DNA from 2 places in the Sphingobacterium sp. lm-10 genome. Region 2 is predicted to be linked to the other one. Evidence: riboswitches for the same ligand, from Rfam matches in the RefSeq annotation. Region 2 holds a riboswitch; the other holds the start of a gene.
What was found. Region 2 has a riboswitch for thiamine pyrophosphate ahead of thiS (sulfur carrier protein ThiS). Riboswitches for the same ligand answer to the same signal wherever they lie in the genome.
Positions count from the first base shown of each region.

Region 1: it holds a riboswitch for thiamine pyrophosphate, as region 2 does, so the genes downstream of both, thiD (bifunctional hydroxymethylpyrimidine kinase/phosphomethylpyrimidine kinase) here and thiS (sulfur carrier protein ThiS) in region 2, are expected to answer to the same signal.

Region 1 covers NZ_JAMJWC010000001.1:185,901-195,519, forward strand. The annotation lists gene M8998_RS00790 (MFS transporter) at 1-357, opposite strand, end outside; gene M8998_RS00795 (aminotransferase-like domain-containing protein) at 465-1,961, opposite strand; gene M8998_RS00800 (TonB-dependent receptor plug domain-containing protein) at 2,029-3,942, shown strand; gene M8998_RS00805 (zinc dependent phospholipase C family protein) at 3,944-4,891, opposite strand; gene tenA (thiaminase II) at 4,955-5,614, opposite strand; gene thiD (bifunctional hydroxymethylpyrimidine kinase/phosphomethylpyrimidine kinase) at 5,598-6,431, opposite strand; TPP riboswitch at 6,500-6,592, opposite strand; gene M8998_RS00820 (TonB-dependent receptor) at 6,875-9,619, shown strand, end outside.
Region 2 covers NZ_JAMJWC010000001.1:1,476,111-1,485,729, reverse strand. The annotation lists gene M8998_RS05880 (response regulator) at 1-295, shown strand, start outside; gene M8998_RS05875 (acyl-CoA dehydrogenase family protein) at 477-1,970, shown strand; gene M8998_RS05870 (HesA/MoeB/ThiF family protein) at 2,044-2,757, opposite strand; gene thiH (2-iminoacetate synthase ThiH) at 2,754-3,887, opposite strand; gene M8998_RS05860 (thiazole synthase) at 3,897-4,673, opposite strand; gene M8998_RS05855 (thiamine phosphate synthase) at 4,670-5,299, opposite strand; gene M8998_RS05850 (thiamine phosphate synthase) at 5,302-5,904, opposite strand; gene thiC (phosphomethylpyrimidine synthase ThiC) at 5,901-7,715, opposite strand; gene thiS (sulfur carrier protein ThiS) at 7,748-7,954, opposite strand; TPP riboswitch at 8,019-8,117, opposite strand; gene M8998_RS05835 (HD family phosphohydrolase) at 8,232-9,619, shown strand, end outside.

The DNA.
Region 1 (9,619 bases), 1.3 Mb from region 2:
CTGTGTAGCGACTACCGAGCCAACACCGAAAAAGGCGCCATGTGGCAAGCCTGATAAAAAGCGCGTAATCATCAATGAATTATAATCCGGCATCACCGCAAACAAGCTATTGAATAACACAAAAAGAAGCATCAAAAACAAGAGGACGTTCTTCGGTTGGTATTTGCTGGTAAACAATACTAGCGTAGGCGCTCCAACGACTACTCCTAATGCGTAGATAGCGATAAGGTGCGCTGCGCTGGGGATACTAATATTCTGATCCAAGGCGATATCCTGTAGGATGCCCATAATGGTAAATTCTGTCATTCCGATCGCAAATGATCCGAAAGCCAGTGATATCAAACTTTTTTTAAGCATGTTGTAAAATCCTATATAGTATGATTTCAGGGTATGAAGGGGATAATTATCAGCCCTAAATTCGGAAGCAAATGTAAAGGTATTTGTCTGCTAATGCAATACGGATTTTACGTCCGATCCATTTCGTGTAAGGCAGATTGCATTCTGTCAATACAAGCACTCATTTCTCCTTCGTCCATTCGTCCAAATCCGATGCGCATGCCCGCCATATCTTTATGTTGGTACAATAGATTTCTTGGAATATGCAAGCCCAACTTTTCACAATGGGTCGCTAGTTGAGATAGATTGATGGTTCGGTTCCAGATGGTCCACACAGCGAGGCCACCGCGGGGCGATTCGAATTGTACGTGCTGTGGAAAATTGTTCTGAAGTAAATTTACCAGATGCGCGCGTCTTTGCTCATACATTTTCAATGATTTCTTGGCGTATCGATTGATTTCGCCTTCAGCGATCATTTCACCCAATGCCAGCTCCATCGTAATGTCGCCTTGCCGATCAATGATGCCCAAGTATTTGCGCATCTCCATGATAATGTCGTCGGGCGCTACCGTAAACCCGGTGCGGAAACCAGGGGCAAGGGTTTTTCCAAATGAACCAAGATAGATTACCATGCCATCGGTATCGGCACTAGCCATGGGCAAAATAGGTTGTTGGTCGTACCGAAATTCGTAATCATAATCATCTTCCACGATGGCAAAACCAAACTCGCGAGCTAATGCTAATAACTCTACTCTGCGTTGTGCACTTAAAGTGACCGTTGTAGGATAATGATGGTGAGAAGTTACATACACCATACGAATCTGCTTTTTGCGGCACAACGCTCGAATGCTATCCGTATCTAAGCCATTGTCATCAACAGGAACGGTTTGCATGCTGGCTCCCGATTCCTGCAAAATCATATTTGTCGCAAAGTAGCTCAATGATCCCACCACGACGATGTCGCCGGGAGAAAGCATTACTTTGGATATAATGTACAAGCTCATTTCGGTGCTTCGGGTAACCAGAATATTTTGCTCGGTGATGCGCAATCCGCGGGACTGATGAAGGTACGTGCACAATTGCTCCTTGAAATACTCGCTCCCTTCACTAGTATATCTTTCGAGCTTCTTCCTATTGCTTTTCCGTTTCAGATTCGCTGAATAGAAGGTAGACAGCTGATTGATTTGCGTGAGCCGAATGTCTGGAACACCATCATCCATCGTAAAATCACTAATGGTGTTTGTCCAGGGATTATCTAGGATGTTGGACTTTTTGAATGTAAATCCAACCCGCGATGGATAGTGTTGTTTTGGAGACGCTATCTGTTCTGGCTGTAGCCGAGCAGGGTCTGCCAATTGACTGCTCAGAACAAAAACGCCTCGATTTGGATAAGTCTGTACCCAGCCCTGTGATTCCAGCTCCTGAAAAGCAGCCACTACTGTTTGCCGATGCACCTTTAATAGCACGCTCAGGCTACGTGATCCAGGAAGCTTACTGCCTTCACGAAGAAGGCCACGCTGGATCGCATTAGCGAGCTGCTCTACGATTTGCAGGTAGAGATCTTTTGTAGCAGATCTGTCAATGGACAGGGTAGTGAGGATTGAAATATTAGCCGGACTAGTCATTATTTAAAAAGTGGCGTGGTATTGCAGTCCGGCAATATACTACATTTGCGCCAATAAAATAAAAATCATGAGTCGCAGAACTTACTTAGACGGGGCCGGTCTGGCCAAATACATAAAAAATATGCTATTAGCATTTGGCGTGTTGTCATATGCTACTACATTCGGCCAGATGGTGGATAGAGATACTTCCCAGATTTCGGAAGTAATGATCCAAGAAAATAGATTGCAGGTACCTTTCAATAAAAATAGCCGCCATATTGAGATTATTACGTATGAAGAGATTAGGCGTATGCCGGTGCGAACGATCAACGAGGTGCTTACCCATATTAACGGCGTAGATCTAAGGCAGCGAGGTCCTTTTGGTACACAGGCAGATATTGGTATTGATGGAGGAAGCTTCGAGCAAACGCTCGTATTGGTGAATGGGATCAAGATGAGTGACCCACAAACAGGACACCACAGCCTAAACCTTCCTATACCCTTGGAGGCGATCGAACGAATTGAAGTAGTGCGTGGCCCTACATCCCGTATTTATGGTATTAATGGTCTTACCGGATCTGTCAACATCGTTACCCGGAAAGCAGTATCATCCGAAATTTTTGCACAAACATACGCTGGTTCATCATTTAAATCCGTCGAGGAGGAGCCTGGCAGATCTGGCATTTATTATGGCATGGGGCATCAGCTGGGTGGACAATTTGTGCGAGAAAAACATCAGCACCAGCTGTACCTTACTACAGAAAAAAGCAATGGACAACGCTATAATACCGCATCGGAGGCTTTCAGAGCTTTTTATGAGAATAAAATACAGTTGAGTGCGCAAGATGAAATTCAAGTAATGGGTGGTTATATCGGCAATAAATTTGGCGCTAACGGTTTTTATGCAGCGCCAGGAGATGTCGAGGCAGAAGAAGTCGTGCGTACTGCTATTGCTGCGATCAGTTCACAACACGATCTCAATGACCGTCTGCGTATCAGTCCTCGGCTAAGTTACCGTAATAATAAAGACGATTACAGGTATTTCAGAAACGACCTTTCCCGCGCACGCAGTGAGCACGAGACAGATGTGTGGTCGGCCGAACTGAATGCACGCTACCATACCAATGTCGGTGATGTAGGTCTAGGAGCGGAGTCCAGGTGGGAGCGCATAGAAAGTTCCAACATTGGTAATCATAGCCGGCAGAATCATGGATACTATGCGGAGTTTAGAACGGAATATATCCAGGATGTACTGCTGAACATTGGAACCTATGTGAATTACAATTCTCAATATGGCTGGCAAGCTTTTCCGGGCATTGATGTAGCCTATAATTTCCTGCCACAATGGCGTGTTGCGGCCAATGTAGGTTCCAGCCAGCGTATCCCTTCGTTTACAGACCTGTATCTTGATCAGCGGCCCGGTAATATCGGAAATCCGGACTTACAATCTGAAAATGCCTGGCAGGCAGAAGGAAGTTTGCGGTATCAGTTGGGGAATTTTACCGCACAGGCAGGTTATTTCTATCGTAATGTGGCGCAGTTTATTGATTGGCAAAGGAATAGTATTGATGAGCCTTACCAAGCCAATAATGTGGATAACAACCGCATGCGTGGACTGCATTTTTCTTCCGATTATCGCCAGAGTTTGAGCAGTCGTTCCGAATTTAGGATCCGCCTTGGCTATACTTATCTCAATCCTAGTGTGGCTTCCACTAGTGGAGGTGTGATATCCCGTTATCAGATCGAAAATTTGAAGCATCAGGTGAATAGTACCGTATCTTATGGAGTAAATGCCTGGTCATTTTCGACTACGAATCGATTTATTGAACGCGCCTCTTCAACCGCCTATGTGATCTCAGATATTAGGGCTGCCTATGACATAGGGGCGTTTACGGTATTTGCTGATATGCAAAATCTTTGGGACGTGACTTACGTGGAGGCGGGAGCCGTACCGATGCCTGGTCGTTGGCAGACATTAGGTCTTCGATACACCAAGCGATAATTTAATGCCACTCCTGCCGACCAAGTGATTTGGTTGGAAAAATCTGCGTCGTATCGCGATCAAACGTTGCAGCGAAAGATGATCCTAGATTTTGAAGTTTCGGTTGCCCAGCATCTACCCAGGCAGAATACCAATAGGATCCGACCAGATGGATGGATGATCGGAGTCGTCGCTGCACCATGCCATTCAATGCCGTATGATAGGCCGAAGCATAATGATCGGAATAATGTAACCCAAGTACATTATTCCGCGTAATGTAGGCACGTTGCAGGTTGGCCGGGATTTTTTGGGAAAGTTCTTTTTCTACTGATAATACGGAATCTACCAACAGATAACTTTGGTTTACAACGTTCCACGCCGTCTCTAATGGATCGGATAGGTATTCGGCCTTTCCGACTAATAGATCATAGTCTCCGTAAAACATCTCAGGTAGTCGCGTTTCCCAAAAAGCGTGTATGCCAATCTGATCGGTATACTGCCCATTATAGTTTTGAGTGGTATGCAAGGGCACATGGGCATCGGCAACGTAATGACCTAAATCTGCTGCATGGCGGATAATACGTGATACATCTTTGGCGGAGAAGGCGGCTACAAGATTACGGTATGTAAGATCAATCTGCCAGGGCACAATGCCACGCGCCTTGAGCAATCGTTCCTGGTATTTTTCTTTCGCTTGAGACCAATGGATAGGAATAGAGTCGGGTAGTTCTTCGTAGCGATCCACATCTATATAATGGCGAACCGCTTCTGCTGAATCGACGTACCGGCGTTTGTCTGCATCAATGGCCCGCTCGGTAATTTCTCTAATATGCAATTTGAAGAATCCGGAAAGCTCTGTTGGCAGGGTGAATACAGCAGTATTATTAATCAGTTTGTGTGCAAAGAATCCCCAAGAACTACATAAAATGCAGACCAGTATTCCCCACAATAAAAGCCCATATTTAATCATATTAAACGTAAATATCGTTTAATATTTCTTTTAAAGATAATTATTTATTATAATAATGGATGATTACTTTTTCCAACGTGTCAATTGATACGCTGCATCCCAGAATTGATATTCAAGCTGCGAGGATTTTTCAAACGCTTCCCACATTTCATCGCGAATTTCTGCGGTGGTGTTATTGGCCATGTTATCTGCATAAGCAATGGCTTTATGAACGCCTTCAGCAAATTCTTCTCCGCTATAGGTATCAATCCAAGCATGATACCGATTATCTTTTTGGGAGTTTTTGTAAATGTGGTCGCCCACAACCTTATAAATCCAAAAGCAGGGCAGGACGGCGGCTACGGCTACTTCTAGCGGAGCAAATGCAGCCGTACTTTTTAGAAAATGAATGTAATGGTGACATACGGGCTGCACTTCGCTATCTGCATGGGTATCTACCACATTAAATTGTGTAAAATAGGTTTCATGCAATGCCTTTTCAACAATTAACGCATTTTTTGCAAAGTCAAAAAAGTCAATGGCTTGCTCATTATCAGATGTTTTGCTACCTATATATGCGAGTACGCGACCAAACTGTTCCAGATAACGCGCATCCTGTTGCATGTAAAATTGAAACTTTTCTAAGGCCAAATTTCCATGCTGCAATTCTTGAATGAATGGCATGTTAATAATCTGTTCGTAGATTGGTTCGATACTGGTCCAGGCTTTATTGCTCCAACTCATAAATATGTAATTTTTTTGGATTATGAAAATGATTAAGGGGTCCAGATCCTTCGCCTATTCGCAAATCTTTGCTAGAAAGCAATGCCTGATACACGTAGTCCAGCGCTTTAGGAACTGCAGCATCCAATGCATCTCCCATGGCTAAAAATGTGGCTATAGCGCTGGAGAGTGTACAACCGGATCCATGGGTGTTTCGGGTATCTATACGCAAGGATTGGTATGCCTGTACAGCTTTGTTTTTCTGTAAAAGAAGGCTAGTCAATTGCGAGCTCGCTAGATGGCCGCCCTTTGCCAATACAGCCTGCGAACCGTTACCAATCAGTTGCGCTGCAGCGACCTCCATCTCGGAAACGGTTTGAATATTTTTGTTTACTAAGACGCCCAGTTCATCCAAATTGGGTGTAATGATAGTAGCTCGGGGAAATAATAGGGCAGCACAGGCCGCTATCGTATCTTCTTGTATCAGCTGATGGCCACTAGTGGATACCATGACGGGATCGTATACAACCGGACCATCGTAATGGATTAATTCTGTATGAATACAATGGACCAATTCTACGGAATGCACCATACCAATCTTGATGGCATCGGGATAGATATCCTCAAAAATAGCTTTCAATTGATCTTTGACTGCCTGAGTAGGAATGTCATATATATTTCGAACGCCTTGTGTGTTCTGCACTGGTAATGCAGTGAGCACATTCATGGCATAGCCGCCTAAAGCAGAAATAGTTTTGGTATCGGCTTGTATGCCAGCACCACCACTTCCATCAAATCCGGCAATACTTAATACGGTGGGGACTTTATATTTTTCCATGTTTTTAATCCGAAGTCAAAAAAATAAGTGAAACGGGGTACCATGGAAAATGGAAGCAAATCAAAGAGGATCTGTTACACGCTTTTCCCTACGCCGGTATGAGCCGAATCAGGTTCGAAGGGACTGTCTCAATTCTTAAAAGAATACCCCTAAAGCCATTCAAATATATCAAAATTTAACTCAATCACTGCATGCTTAGGCGAATAATAAAACTTTGGGTTATCCTTAAGCTATGACCAATGATATAAGGAGAATCTGTATTACAAGGTGCTAATTTTGAATAATAGAGTTGCATAATAGTTTGATATTAGTCAATAAAAAATGCGATTTATAGATATTTCTTTAATTTTATTTATTTTTCTTTAAAATAAAACTTTAAAAGTTAATTAACATTGAGGTAATATGTTTGTGCGATATTTGAATACCAACACAAATTATTTAGTATGAGGTATTATCTGGTTAGTATATTAATTTTTTTAGGCCTTATCTCTTCCGGTCAAGCTCAGATCACCAGTTCAACCATTTCTGGGAGAGCGACAGATCAAAATGGAAATTCTATGGCGGGTGTCAGCATTCTGGTAAGGAATGATGGAACCGGATCGAGCTATACCTCCACAACGAATGCGGACGGCCGGTATACTATTGCCAATCTCAATCCTGGAGGCCCCTACACGCTACAAGCCACATTTATAGGTTTTTCGACAGATGTAATTGCCCATGCCAATTTAAGTTTAGGTCTGTCAAATTACCATTTTGTACTACAGGAAGAATCTGCTGTGATCGATGATGTAGTGGTATATGGTCGAGCCAATCAGAATATTAGAGGCGGTACACGAATAAATGAGAAACAGATCAAGGTGATGCCATCCATCAGCCGTAGTTTACAAGATTTCACACGTACGACCCCGCAAAGTTCAAATAACTCGTTTATGGGTACCAATTTTAGGTATAATAATGTCACATTAGATGGAGCTATTAATAATGATGCGATTGGTTTCAGTCCGTCGCTAGGAGGGCAGGGCAATACCTCTGGCCAACCAGGAAGCAGCACGCGGACAAATCCTGTTTCGCTGGATGCAATACAAGATATTCAAGTTTATTTAGCGCCTTTCGACGTAAAGATTGGAAATTTTTTAGGTGGAAGTATCAACGCAGTGACGCGGAGCGGTAGCAATGAGGTTACCGGATCTGTATACGTTTTTGGAAGAAATGCCACTATCACAGGAAGAAATCGAGCAGGTGATGACTCCAGATTACCTTCTTCTTTTTACGAATATCAGACTGGCTTTCGATTAGGTTTCCCGATTATAAAGAACAAATTATTCTTCTTTACTAATCAAGAGATCACCCGCAGGCAGGATCCTGTGATTTTGGCAGCTGGTTCAGCAGATATGCCGATTATCAACTTAGAACAAGCAAGACAAATTACCGATTATATGGCCTCTAGGTATAATCTAGATGCTGGAGAATATGGAGATTACAATACCTTTTCTCGGTCCAACAAGTTCTTTAACCGGGTAGACTGGATCATCAACGACAAGCATAATTTGTCGGTGCGCAACAATACGATCTTCTCGCAAGCCACCAACTTGGAGCGCGATCAGCAAAACTTCCGTTTTGGAAGTATCGATTTCCGCCAGGTGAATAATCAAAATTCCACGGTGGCAGAGTTGAAAAGCCATTTTAATAGCACGATGTCTAATAGTTTTTTGCTTGGCTATTCTAGCATTCATGATTACAGAAGTCCGTCTTCTGATGCTGCTTTGCCACAAATTGAAATATCTTCTGCTGGCGGTACGATCTTTTTGGGTACGGATAGAGAGGCCAGTATTTTTGATTTGAAACAGCGTACTTTTGAATTAACGAACAATTTTACTTGGATCAAAGACAATCATCATTTTACCTTTGGTACGCATAATGAGTTTTACAATATCAATTATGGCTTTGTGAATTCATGGAATGGACGTGTAAATTACGGGAGCGTCGATGATTTTTTAAACAATCGTCCTGATCGTGTCCGAACTAATTTCAATTACCTAGACAATACCAGAGATAATATCATCGATAATCCGCCAGCTCAGTTTCGCGTTAATCTATATAGCCTTTATGCACAAGATGATATACAGATCGGTCAACGCCTACACCTATCTCCAGGTATACGTTTTGATATGGCACAAATGCCAGACAAACCTAGCCTAAGTCCAAAAACAACCGAATCTCCGATCGATCCGCAATATGGCACTACATTTACCTATACACAACCGAGTGCTATTCGCAATCAATTCCTTGGTCAGGTGCAGGTATCGCCACGTTTAGGGTTTAATTACGATGTACTGGGCAATCAGCAATTAGTCATGCGCGGGGGTACAGGTGTTTTTACCGGAAGAATCCCATTTGCTTGGCTAGGGTACGCTTATTATAACAATGGGGATAGCTACGGCGCATTTGATAGAAGATATACGTATTCCGGCAATAATATTGTAACGCCAGTTACTGGTTCTGATCCAATTCGTGACGCCATGACAGGAGTGGGGGCAGCGGGATTTGTCCAGAATCAAGGAGTGAACCCTAACGATGTGACGGGTGCTACGCAAGTGGATTTGATTGATAACAATTTCAAGATGCCACAAGCCTGGAGAAGTCATCTGGCCTTCGACTACTTAACAGAAGATCGTTGGAAGTTTACATTAGAAGGTATTTATACTAGGGTGATCAGCGATTTGCAATTCACGTACGTCAATCTGCGGGATAATCCTATTTATTTACCCTACGATACAGACCGACAGCAACCTATTTACCGTCCGGTAGACGGTTCGCAGGCCATCAATCCATTGTATACTAATGCTTATTTATTGTCCAATACAAACCAAGGATATCGGTATAGCTTAACAGGGCAGGTTTCTAAAAGCTTTACACATGGCTTGGATATCATGACAGCCTACACGTACGGACAGTCCAAAGACAATACCAATGGTATCCGTAATTCTATGGAATCTAACTGGCAGTTTAATCAATCTCTTAATCCAAATAATCCGACGCTGGCTTATTCCAATTTCGATGTTCGCCACCGCATCGTGAGTACGTTGAATTATAGGACAGATTGGAATGGTGCTGGAAAGATGCTGTCTAACTTTTCCTTGTTTTTCAATGCACAATCTGGATTGCCGTACATACTAGGATTTGTGAAT
Region 2 (9,619 bases):
AGGCGGAACATATATTTGCGCTGAACTTACCATGACTTTACTAGATAAAATGCGATCTGCTACGCAAATCGAAGAAAGTAATGCCGAAGCCAGAATTCAGGTCGACATTAGTGAACGTGAAAGTGAGATCTTACAGCTCATTGGTGAAGGATATACAAATATGGAAATCGCAGACAAACTGTTTATCAGCAAACGCACGGTAGAAGGACATCGACAAAATCTGATCGATAAAATGGGGGTAAAAAACTCCGCAGCGCTGATAAAAATCGCGGTAAAAAATAGCTTAATCAGTTAGAAAAACTTAAAGGACCACAAAATATCGAAAATAAAACGGCAATTATTTTTTAGAATGATCCCCGTCATTCTCTTTCTCGTACGCAAACGATTATATTTGTGCATTCTTAATAAAAGGAGTTCGATCCGTAACATAACAAAAGAAGACTAACGCTCATACTTAAAGTACGTAAAGAAAAAGGATGAAAGAACAATACGCGGTTTTTATAGATAGATTCCAGAAACGTCTCCATGAGATATTCCACAGCGAGTCCAATATTAATGAACTTAGTCTTGAAAGAGGACTACCAGATGAGGTGTGGCGCGGCATTATGGAGCAAAACCCACTCTCGGTAGCTATTCCCGAACAATTCGGTGGTCGTGGCGCTAATGTGCGTGAGTGTTTAGGAATTCTTTCCGCAGCCTCGTATGAATCACTGCCTTTATCATTGACATTTGGTATCAACATCGCTTTGTTTTTAGAACCCTTGGCAAAATATGGTCATGGAGATATTCAGCAAGGTATATTCGATCGTTTTCTGAAAGAGCGTGCTATGGGTGGCCTTATGATTACCGAGCCGGATTTTGGTAGCGATGCCTTAAACATGCGTACCAGCTACTCGGAGTTGGAAAATGAATTTAAACTACAAGGTCAGAAGCATTGGCAAGGCTTGACGGGTATGGCAGATTTTTGGATCGTAGCTGCTCGCAAGAAAAACCAAGATGGAGACCTTGCCAGAGATGTAGAGTTTTTTGTAACGGATAATAGTAAATCAGAACAACATATTCCGGTAGAAGAGTATTTTAATAATCTGGGATTATATATGATCCCTTACGGTTTGAATAAGATCGATCTGACCGTTCCACATACGCACAAACTACAGCAATATAGCACAGGTATCAAGATGATGCTGGATATCTTGCACCGTAGCCGCATGCAGTTTCCAGGAATGGGTATGGGTTTTATTCAGCGTATGCTGGATGATTCTCTAGCACATTGCTTACAGCGTAAGGTGGGCGCACAATCTTTATTCCACGTAGATTCTGTACAATACCAGTTGTCTAGAATACAATCTGCATATACTTTGTGCTCTGGCATGTGTGCCTGGAGCTCCAATGTAAGTGGTATCGAGTTTGATTTAGCGACCGAAGGTTTGCAAGCCAACTCCATGAAAGCATTAGTGTCTGATTTGATGCAAGAATCTGCTCAGATAGCGGTTCAATTATCTGGTTCAAGCGGATATAAACTAAATCACATTGCCGGACGCGGTATTGTAGATAGCCGACCTTTCCAAATCTTTGAAGGATCGAATGAAATGCTTTACACGCAGATTGCGGAGATTGTCGTGAAGCAGATGAAGAAAGCGAAAGAAACACATGTAGGCACTTTCTTGTCTGGCTTTGAGCACACGACCCGTGTGTTGGACAGATTCAAAAAGCATTTTGATATTTCATTATCGGCAACCAACCTAGTACAGCGTCAATTGGTGGTTCTAGGAAAAGCGATAGCACGGTTAGTATGTTTGCAATATGTAGATCATATGGTATCGAAAGGATTCCGTACCGATTTGTTTGAGCAAGCAGCTAAACATGTAGAAATGGATGTGAAAGCATTCTTATCCGACTTCATCGACTATAACGATGCATCGCCAATAGTAGAATATCAAGAAAAATCTGACTGGGCATCGTTTATTTAATCGATTACAGCAATAGTAATAAACCCTGTAAAACATTGTTTTACAGGGTTTATGCGTTTATAACGCCAGTGCATTAAAAATTTATTTTTGTAAAATTCCATTGCATGGTATCCACAATGGTTAACTGATTGGTATCTACAGGCAATCCAATAATAACCTTGAGCGCCAGCATTGCCATCATACTCCCTATTATTCCGGGTAATGCGCCCAATACACCATTGCTATCGCAATCCGGAATATCTTCCGCTGTAGGCGGTTCTGGAAATAGATCGCGCAGCTGCTTGCCTCCATTGTAATTGAAGACCGCTACTTGACCTTCAAAACCGAAGATGCTACCGTAGATGATGGGCTTATTCAAAGCCACGCAAACATCATTCACCAGATAGCGTGTGGTGAAATTGTCCGATCCATCCACTACCACATCATAATCCAATATTAGGTTCTTTGCATTGCTGTCATCTAGCTTAACCGAATGTGTTTCAATGTTGATTAATGGATTGAGCTCTCGCACAAAGCGCGCAGCACTATCCACTTTTGCAGAGCCAATATCAGCAGTGCGATGGATGATCTGCCGGTTTAGATTATGCTCTTCCAAGACATCAAAATCTACCATGCCTAATGTCCCAACTCCGGCTGCTGCTAGGTACTGGATTACGGGGCTACCTAAGCCGCCGGCACCCACCACCAAAATCTTGCTTTGCATTATTCTACGTTGGCCTGCTACGCCGATTTCTTCTATAAATATCTGCCGGCTATACCGGGAGAAAGGAGTTGATTTTTCGGTCATACTTTTGCTTTATCCAGTCCGCTGTACGCAACATCCCAGTCTTTCATGATCGGATCGTATCCTACCTTTTTGATCAAATCAATTACCGTTTCCATGCTGCGCTCATCGCTGATTTCAAATTGTTCCAGTGATTGGGGATCTACCGCGTACCCACCAGGGTTTGTTTTGGAGGCGGCACTCATCGTGGTGACGCCAATAGGAATGATATGATTCCTGAAATGCTCACTCTCCCGGGTAGAAATAGATATTTCCAAGTCAGGGTTCCAAATGCGATAGGCACAAATTAGTTGCAGCAGATGTCGGTCTTCCATCACAAAGTTGGGTTCTATAATTCCTTCAGCTGGCCGAAGTCGCGGGAATGAAACGCTGTATTTGGTGCGCCAGTATTGTTTTTGCAGGTAATTGATATGCATTGCATTGAAGAAACTGTCGGTTCTCCAATCTTCCAGTCCCAGTAATACGCCCAAGCCAATTTTATGTATTCCAGCTTTGCCAATGCGATCGGGTGTATCCAGTCGATAGTCGAAATTCGATTTTTTACCTTTAGGGTGGTAGGCTCTGTACACATCTTGATGGTATGTTTCCTGATACACCAGTACCGTGTGTACACCCGCTTGTTGAATTAATTCATATTCATGCTGTTCTAGTGGTTGTACTTCGATGGATATTTGGGAGAAATGAGGTTTCAATAGGCGAATAGCATTTAGAAAGTAATCTACACCGACTGTTTTATTGGCCTCGCCACTAACCAGCAACACATGTTGTAAGCCCATCGCTTTGAGTGCCATGGCTTCCATCATAATTTCGGTATCTGATAGCGTCTTTCGCTTGATTTTATTATCCATGCTGAAGCCACAATACGTACAGATATTTTGGCACTCATTACTCAGGTAAAGCGGTGCATACATCTGTATCGTCTTACCAAAGCGGCGCTGTGTGATGGATTGTGCCAACTGAGCCATATGTTCTAGGGCTGACTCCGCTGCGGGCGACAGCAGTACCAAAAAATCTTCCAATTGGTGCCGATCTTTTTGCAAAACACGTTTCACATCGTCCAGTGTGCTGGCATAGATTTTCTGTTGAATGCTGTCCCAGGTGTAGGAAGCGAATGTTTCTTTAAATGTTCGCATAGTCACAGTTTAATCGGTGAGAAAAGAAGTAAGCGGACTGGATGCAGATGCCACACCGTGCATACTTTGCGCGCCCAAACCTGCCTCGTAAGCTTTGCGACCGGCGATAACCGCTTCTTTGAATGCTTCTGCCATGCGTACCGGATCTTGCGCTGCCGCAATGGCGGTATTCACCAAAACAGCATCGGCACCGATTTCCATCGCCTTGGCGGCGTCGGAAGGACGGCCGATTCCGGCATCAACAACGACAGGAACCTGACTTTGTTCGATGATTATTTCTAGAAAATCAATCGTCCGAAGTCCTTTATTCGTGCCGATAGGCGCGCCCAAAGGCATCACCACCGCTGTACCGACTTCTTCCAATCGCTTACATAATACCGGGTCGGCATGAATGTAAGGCATTACGACAAATCCTACTTTTGCCAATTCTTCGGTGGCGGCTAGCGTTTCTATAGGATCGGGAAGGAGATAACGCGGGTCGGGGTGGATCTCCAGTTTTATCCAATTTGTTTCTAAGGCTTCTCGCGCCAGCATAGCGGCCAGCACGGCTTCTTTGGCATTTCTAGCACCAGATGTATTCGGCAATAAATGAAGTTGAGGGAGATCCAGCGCCGTCAGCAGTTGATCGGACTCCGCCAAGTGATCTACCCGTTTTAGCGCCATGGTCACCAATTCGGTAGAGGAGGCTATCATGGCTTCCCGCATGCGGTGTAAATCACCAAACTTGCCCGTTCCTAAAAACAGGCGGGAATTAAAATGTCTATCTGCAATCTTTAAATCTTTCATTGTAGTATTGATTTAATGGATGTGATTTGTCGAGGCTGTTCTGTGAGCAAGGTAGATACGGCGATACCATGTATACCTATCTGTTGCAATGTCGGAATATCTTCTAGCCGAATCCCTCCGATGGCATAAATGGGAGGAGCGGGTCGATCTAACTGTTGCAGGTAAGTCATGATCTCTGTAAATCCTTCCAGTCCCAAAATCGGGCTAAGCTGTTTTTTTGTGGTGGTGTATCGCCAGGGGCCCAAACCAATGTAGTCGCAACGCTCCTCCATTCGTTGAAGGATATCTGCTGCGGTATTGGCTGTTCCGCCAATAATTTTATTTGTGCCAAGCAGCGCTCTGGCATCCGATACTGGCATGTCCGTGAGTCCGAGGTGCACGCCGTCTGCATCGATGGCGCGTGCGGTGTCCACATGATCGTTGAGCAGGCATAGCGCTTGGTAAGAAGCGCAGTGTTTTTTGATCGAGGTGCAAAAATCCCGAAATGCCGTATCTTTTGGTTGCTTCCACCGGATCTGAATCCAGTCTGCACCAGCATCAAGCGCCAGCCTAATATTACGTGATTGGATGGCTAAGGTATCTCCTTGTGAGATGTATTGTATTTTTGGATATTCTGATGGTGTCATTATTATCTTACTATGTTTGTATTTGCCACGGCATCGCGACAATCCCGAAATGCCTTCATCGGATCGTTACTTTCCCAAATAGCGCCGAGTAAGGCTACGCCATCTACTTTGGTGGATAGCGTATACTCAATGTTTGTCACATCAATACCTCCTAAAGCGATGAGTTTAACGGCATTATTATTCCTTTCTGCGAGTTGGCTCGATATCGTCGATGCTAAACCATAATCTGGTTTGGATATGCTCGGGAAGAACGGGCTTAAGAAGGCATAGCGCCAGGTTTCTTCTAGCTCGTTGAACGTGTGTATATCATGCACTGAACTGGAAAATTGTACGCCTTCTTGCTGTGGTATTTTCTGTAATTGTAATCGATCCCTTTCAGAATAGTGAATCTGTCTAATATCAAACTCTTGTATAAGTTCATGCTGCGCATGCAATACCAATTTCGGATGATACACCTCGGGTATGCTTCGTACATATGTTGCGGTTTCTTTTGCTGTCCATTGATACTTACGGATATGCAGCCCATCAAGTCCTTCGTCCAATAAACGGACGACAGTGTCTAACTCCTGGTCTGCGGCATATTCCGGTGTAATCACTAGGATCATAAGTACAGCTGTTTTCCCTGATCAATAAATTCCTGCGATTTGTCGAACATGCCTTGTTCTGCGGTATCTCTAATCTCCTGTGTGATCTTCATCGAACAGAATTTTGGTCCGCACATCGAACAGAAGTGGGCTACTTTAGCACCATCTGCCGGTAATGTTTCATCATGAAACTCGCGGGCGGTATCCGGATCGAGCGATAAGTTGAATTGATCTTCCCAACGGAATTCAAAACGTGCCTTACTCAACGCATTGTCTCGGTATTGCGCACCGGGATGCCCTTTGGCCAAATCCGCAGCATGGGCTGCCAGTTTATATGTGATTACGCCGTCTTTGACGTCTTTTTTATTTGGCAAGCCTAAGTGTTCTTTTGGCGTTACATAACACAGCATCGCACAACCATACCAACCGATCATCGCCGCACCGATGGCGGAAGTAATATGATCGTAACCCGGTGCTATATCGGTGGTCAATGGGCCAAGCGTGTAAAATGGTGCCTCGTCGCACTCCGCCAGCTGCTTCTCCATGTTTTCTTTGATCAGGTGCATGGGCACGTGCCCTGGCCCTTCAACCATAACCTGTACATCATGCTTCCAGGCCACTTTCGTGAGCTCGCCTAAGGTTTCCAATTCAGCGAATTGGGCAGCATCATTAGCATCTGCAATAGCGCCAGGGCGCAAGCCATCACCGAGTGAAAAAGCGACGTCGTAGCGTTTCATAATTTCACAGATATCTTCAAAGTGGGTATATAGGAAGTTTTCCTGATGGTGAAATAAGCACCATTTGGCCATGATAGAACCGCCTCTGGATACGATTCCGGTCACGCGTTGTGCCGTGAGGTGTATATAACGCAGTAGTACACCTGCATGGATGGTAAAATACGAAACGCCCTGCTCGGCCTGCTCGATCAAGGTATCTCGGAAGATTTCCCAAGTGAGGTCTTCTGCCACGCCATTTACTTTTTCCAAAGCCTGATAGATAGGCACCGTACCAATAGGTACCGGTGAATTACGGATAATCCATTCGCGAGTTTCGTGTATGTTCTTGCCCGTGGAAAGATCCATGATCGTATCGGCACCCCAACGGCAGGCCCAAACTGCTTTTTCGACCTCTTCTTCGATACTAGATGTCACAGCGCTATTGCCAATATTGGCATTTATCTTGACCAAAAAATTTCTTCCAATGATCATCGGTTCACTTTCCGGATGGTTGATATTGTTAGGAATGATAGCCCGCCCGCAAGCAATTTCATGGCGTACAAATTCTGGTGTAATGTGTTTTTGTGGTGTATTGGCTCCGAAGCTATTTCCAACATGTTGATGATCCATGCGATTGGTTACCTCCTGCAGCTGCTCTATGCGTTGATTCTCACGAATCGCAACATACTCCATTTCTGGAGTGATGATCCCTTGCTTCGCATAATAGAGTTGCGACACATTGTGTCCGGGCTTTGCAGCGAGTGGTCGGTGACTATATTCAAACCGGAGCTCATCCAATTTTCTGTCGGCCAATCGGGTTTTGCCATAATCTGAACTGATCTCGTCTAGCATGTCGACATCTTGGCGATCCATAATCCAAGGAGCACGTAGTCGCGGTAAACCTTTTCTAATATCGATGGTCGCATTTTCGTCTGTGTAGGGTCCAGAGGTGTCATAGATAGTAACTGGTGGATTATACTCGATGCGGCCATTGCTCATCTTGGTCGGGCTAAGTGTGATTTCTCTCATAGCCACCTCGATGGGGAATAAATTGCCCTTGATGTATACTTTGTTGGACTTTGGAAAAGGAGAATTGGAAATCGTGTTCGTTGTCATTTTGTTGGCTTTTTTGGATATCATAAATGGGTTTAACCTCCCTGAGTAGCGGAGATAATTAGGATTTGATCTTGCTCTTGCAATGGTGTGTGAGCCCAGCGATCTTTGGGAATTACCTGCTGATTGATAGCCACCGCAATTCCTCTAGTCTTTCCTTGCATTTCAAGCGCAACCAGTGCGGCCAAATGCTGCGGAGATTCTTCAAAAAAACGAGCTTGTTGATTGATGTGTAGTGTCATTCCTTTGTGGATTTATGTAAATACATACACTTTAGGAATGACAGCTGTAGTGCGGAGGCACCGAAGATGACGATTCACTTTTCCCTACGCTGGTATGATCCAGATCAGGTTCAAAGGGTAAAATCTCAGCCTACAAACTACGTAGACACCCCTAAAGTACTTGGCTAATCTACGACAATAAAATGAAAGACCACGATTCTTTTCCTACTTTTGTAAGAAGGCCCTGCGGAAAAATCACTGATACCGTAGGCAACTATGCACTAGAACGAATCATCACGTGGCAAAATTAAAAATCAACTATAACAAAGAGAAGCTTCAGTATAATTCGCCGATATTGAAATACATCATGGTGGTAGTTACCATTCTATTGGTGTGCTTATTTATGCCTAAGCAGCCGAGGTTTCGTTACGATTACCAAAAAGGTAAGCCTTGGAATCACGAAAACCTCGTTTCTCCTTATGATTTTGCGATTCTGAAAACCCAGGAAGAGATGGATCGTGACAGGCAGCAGATTCTTAAGACGGTTCATCCTATTTATAACGTGAGCGAGGTTGTTAGCAAAGAGCAACTCGATCAATTCAATATCGACTTAGGCGAGAAATGGCAAACGGCACAATTAGATACATTGCCTTCACAAGATATAGAACGCTATCGCGGTGTAGGAACGGCTATTTTAGACTATGTATACAAGCGGGGTGTGATTTCGTTGAATAGTCGTTATCAATTGAAAGGCAATACTTCGGCGTCGGGGTCGGAGGCAGAATATAACTTTATACTCGTGGAGGAGAATGTGGCGCAACAGCGTAATACAGCGAACAGCTTCACGATAGAAGGGGCGTATACCTACATAGAACGGACTGTTGATCGAAATCGTTTCGTGCAGCAAAAGAAATGGTTAGCTGACTTGCTGAAAAATTACGTTGCTGTAAATCTTGTATTTAATGAAGGGCAGACCGAGAAAGCGGAGCAGGCAGCCTTATCAAATATTTCTACTACCCGCGGTATTGTACAGCGGGATGAGCTCATTGTCGAGCAAGGTAAGGTGATTAATAATGAAATCATTCAGAAGCTGGAATCCCTACGTCGTGTCTATGAGAATGAATCGCAGATGGGGGGTAAGCAAGGGTTGGTGCTCTTTGGCAATTTCCTGATGGTTTCGTTGATCATGATCTTGGTGATGATGTTTTTGTTCTTTTTTAGAAGGGATATTTACAATAATAATCGCTTGCTGATGATTATCTTTTTAGTGATCATCAGTATGTTGGGTGTCTTGAGTTGGGCGATAAAAATTAAGATCCCCAGCTTATATTATATCCCATATTGTATCGTGCCGATTATCTTCAGGATCTTATTTGATACGCGCGTAGCACTCAATATTCATCTATTGATGGTGCTTATGGCGGCACTCTTTGTGCCAAACAGTTTTGACTTCGTGTTTCTGCAGTTGGTAACGGGTATCGTGGCGATCTATAGTATTCGTACCATGGTGAAGCGAGAGCAATTTTTGTTGTCCAGTTTACTGATCCTGGCGTCTTATATCATATCATATACCGGTCTGGTGCTGACTAGAAATGGCACATTCGATAGTATTTATTGGAATGATATTTTACCGTTTGTGATTAGTGTCGGACTCACCCTGTTAGCTTATCCATTGATCTACGCATT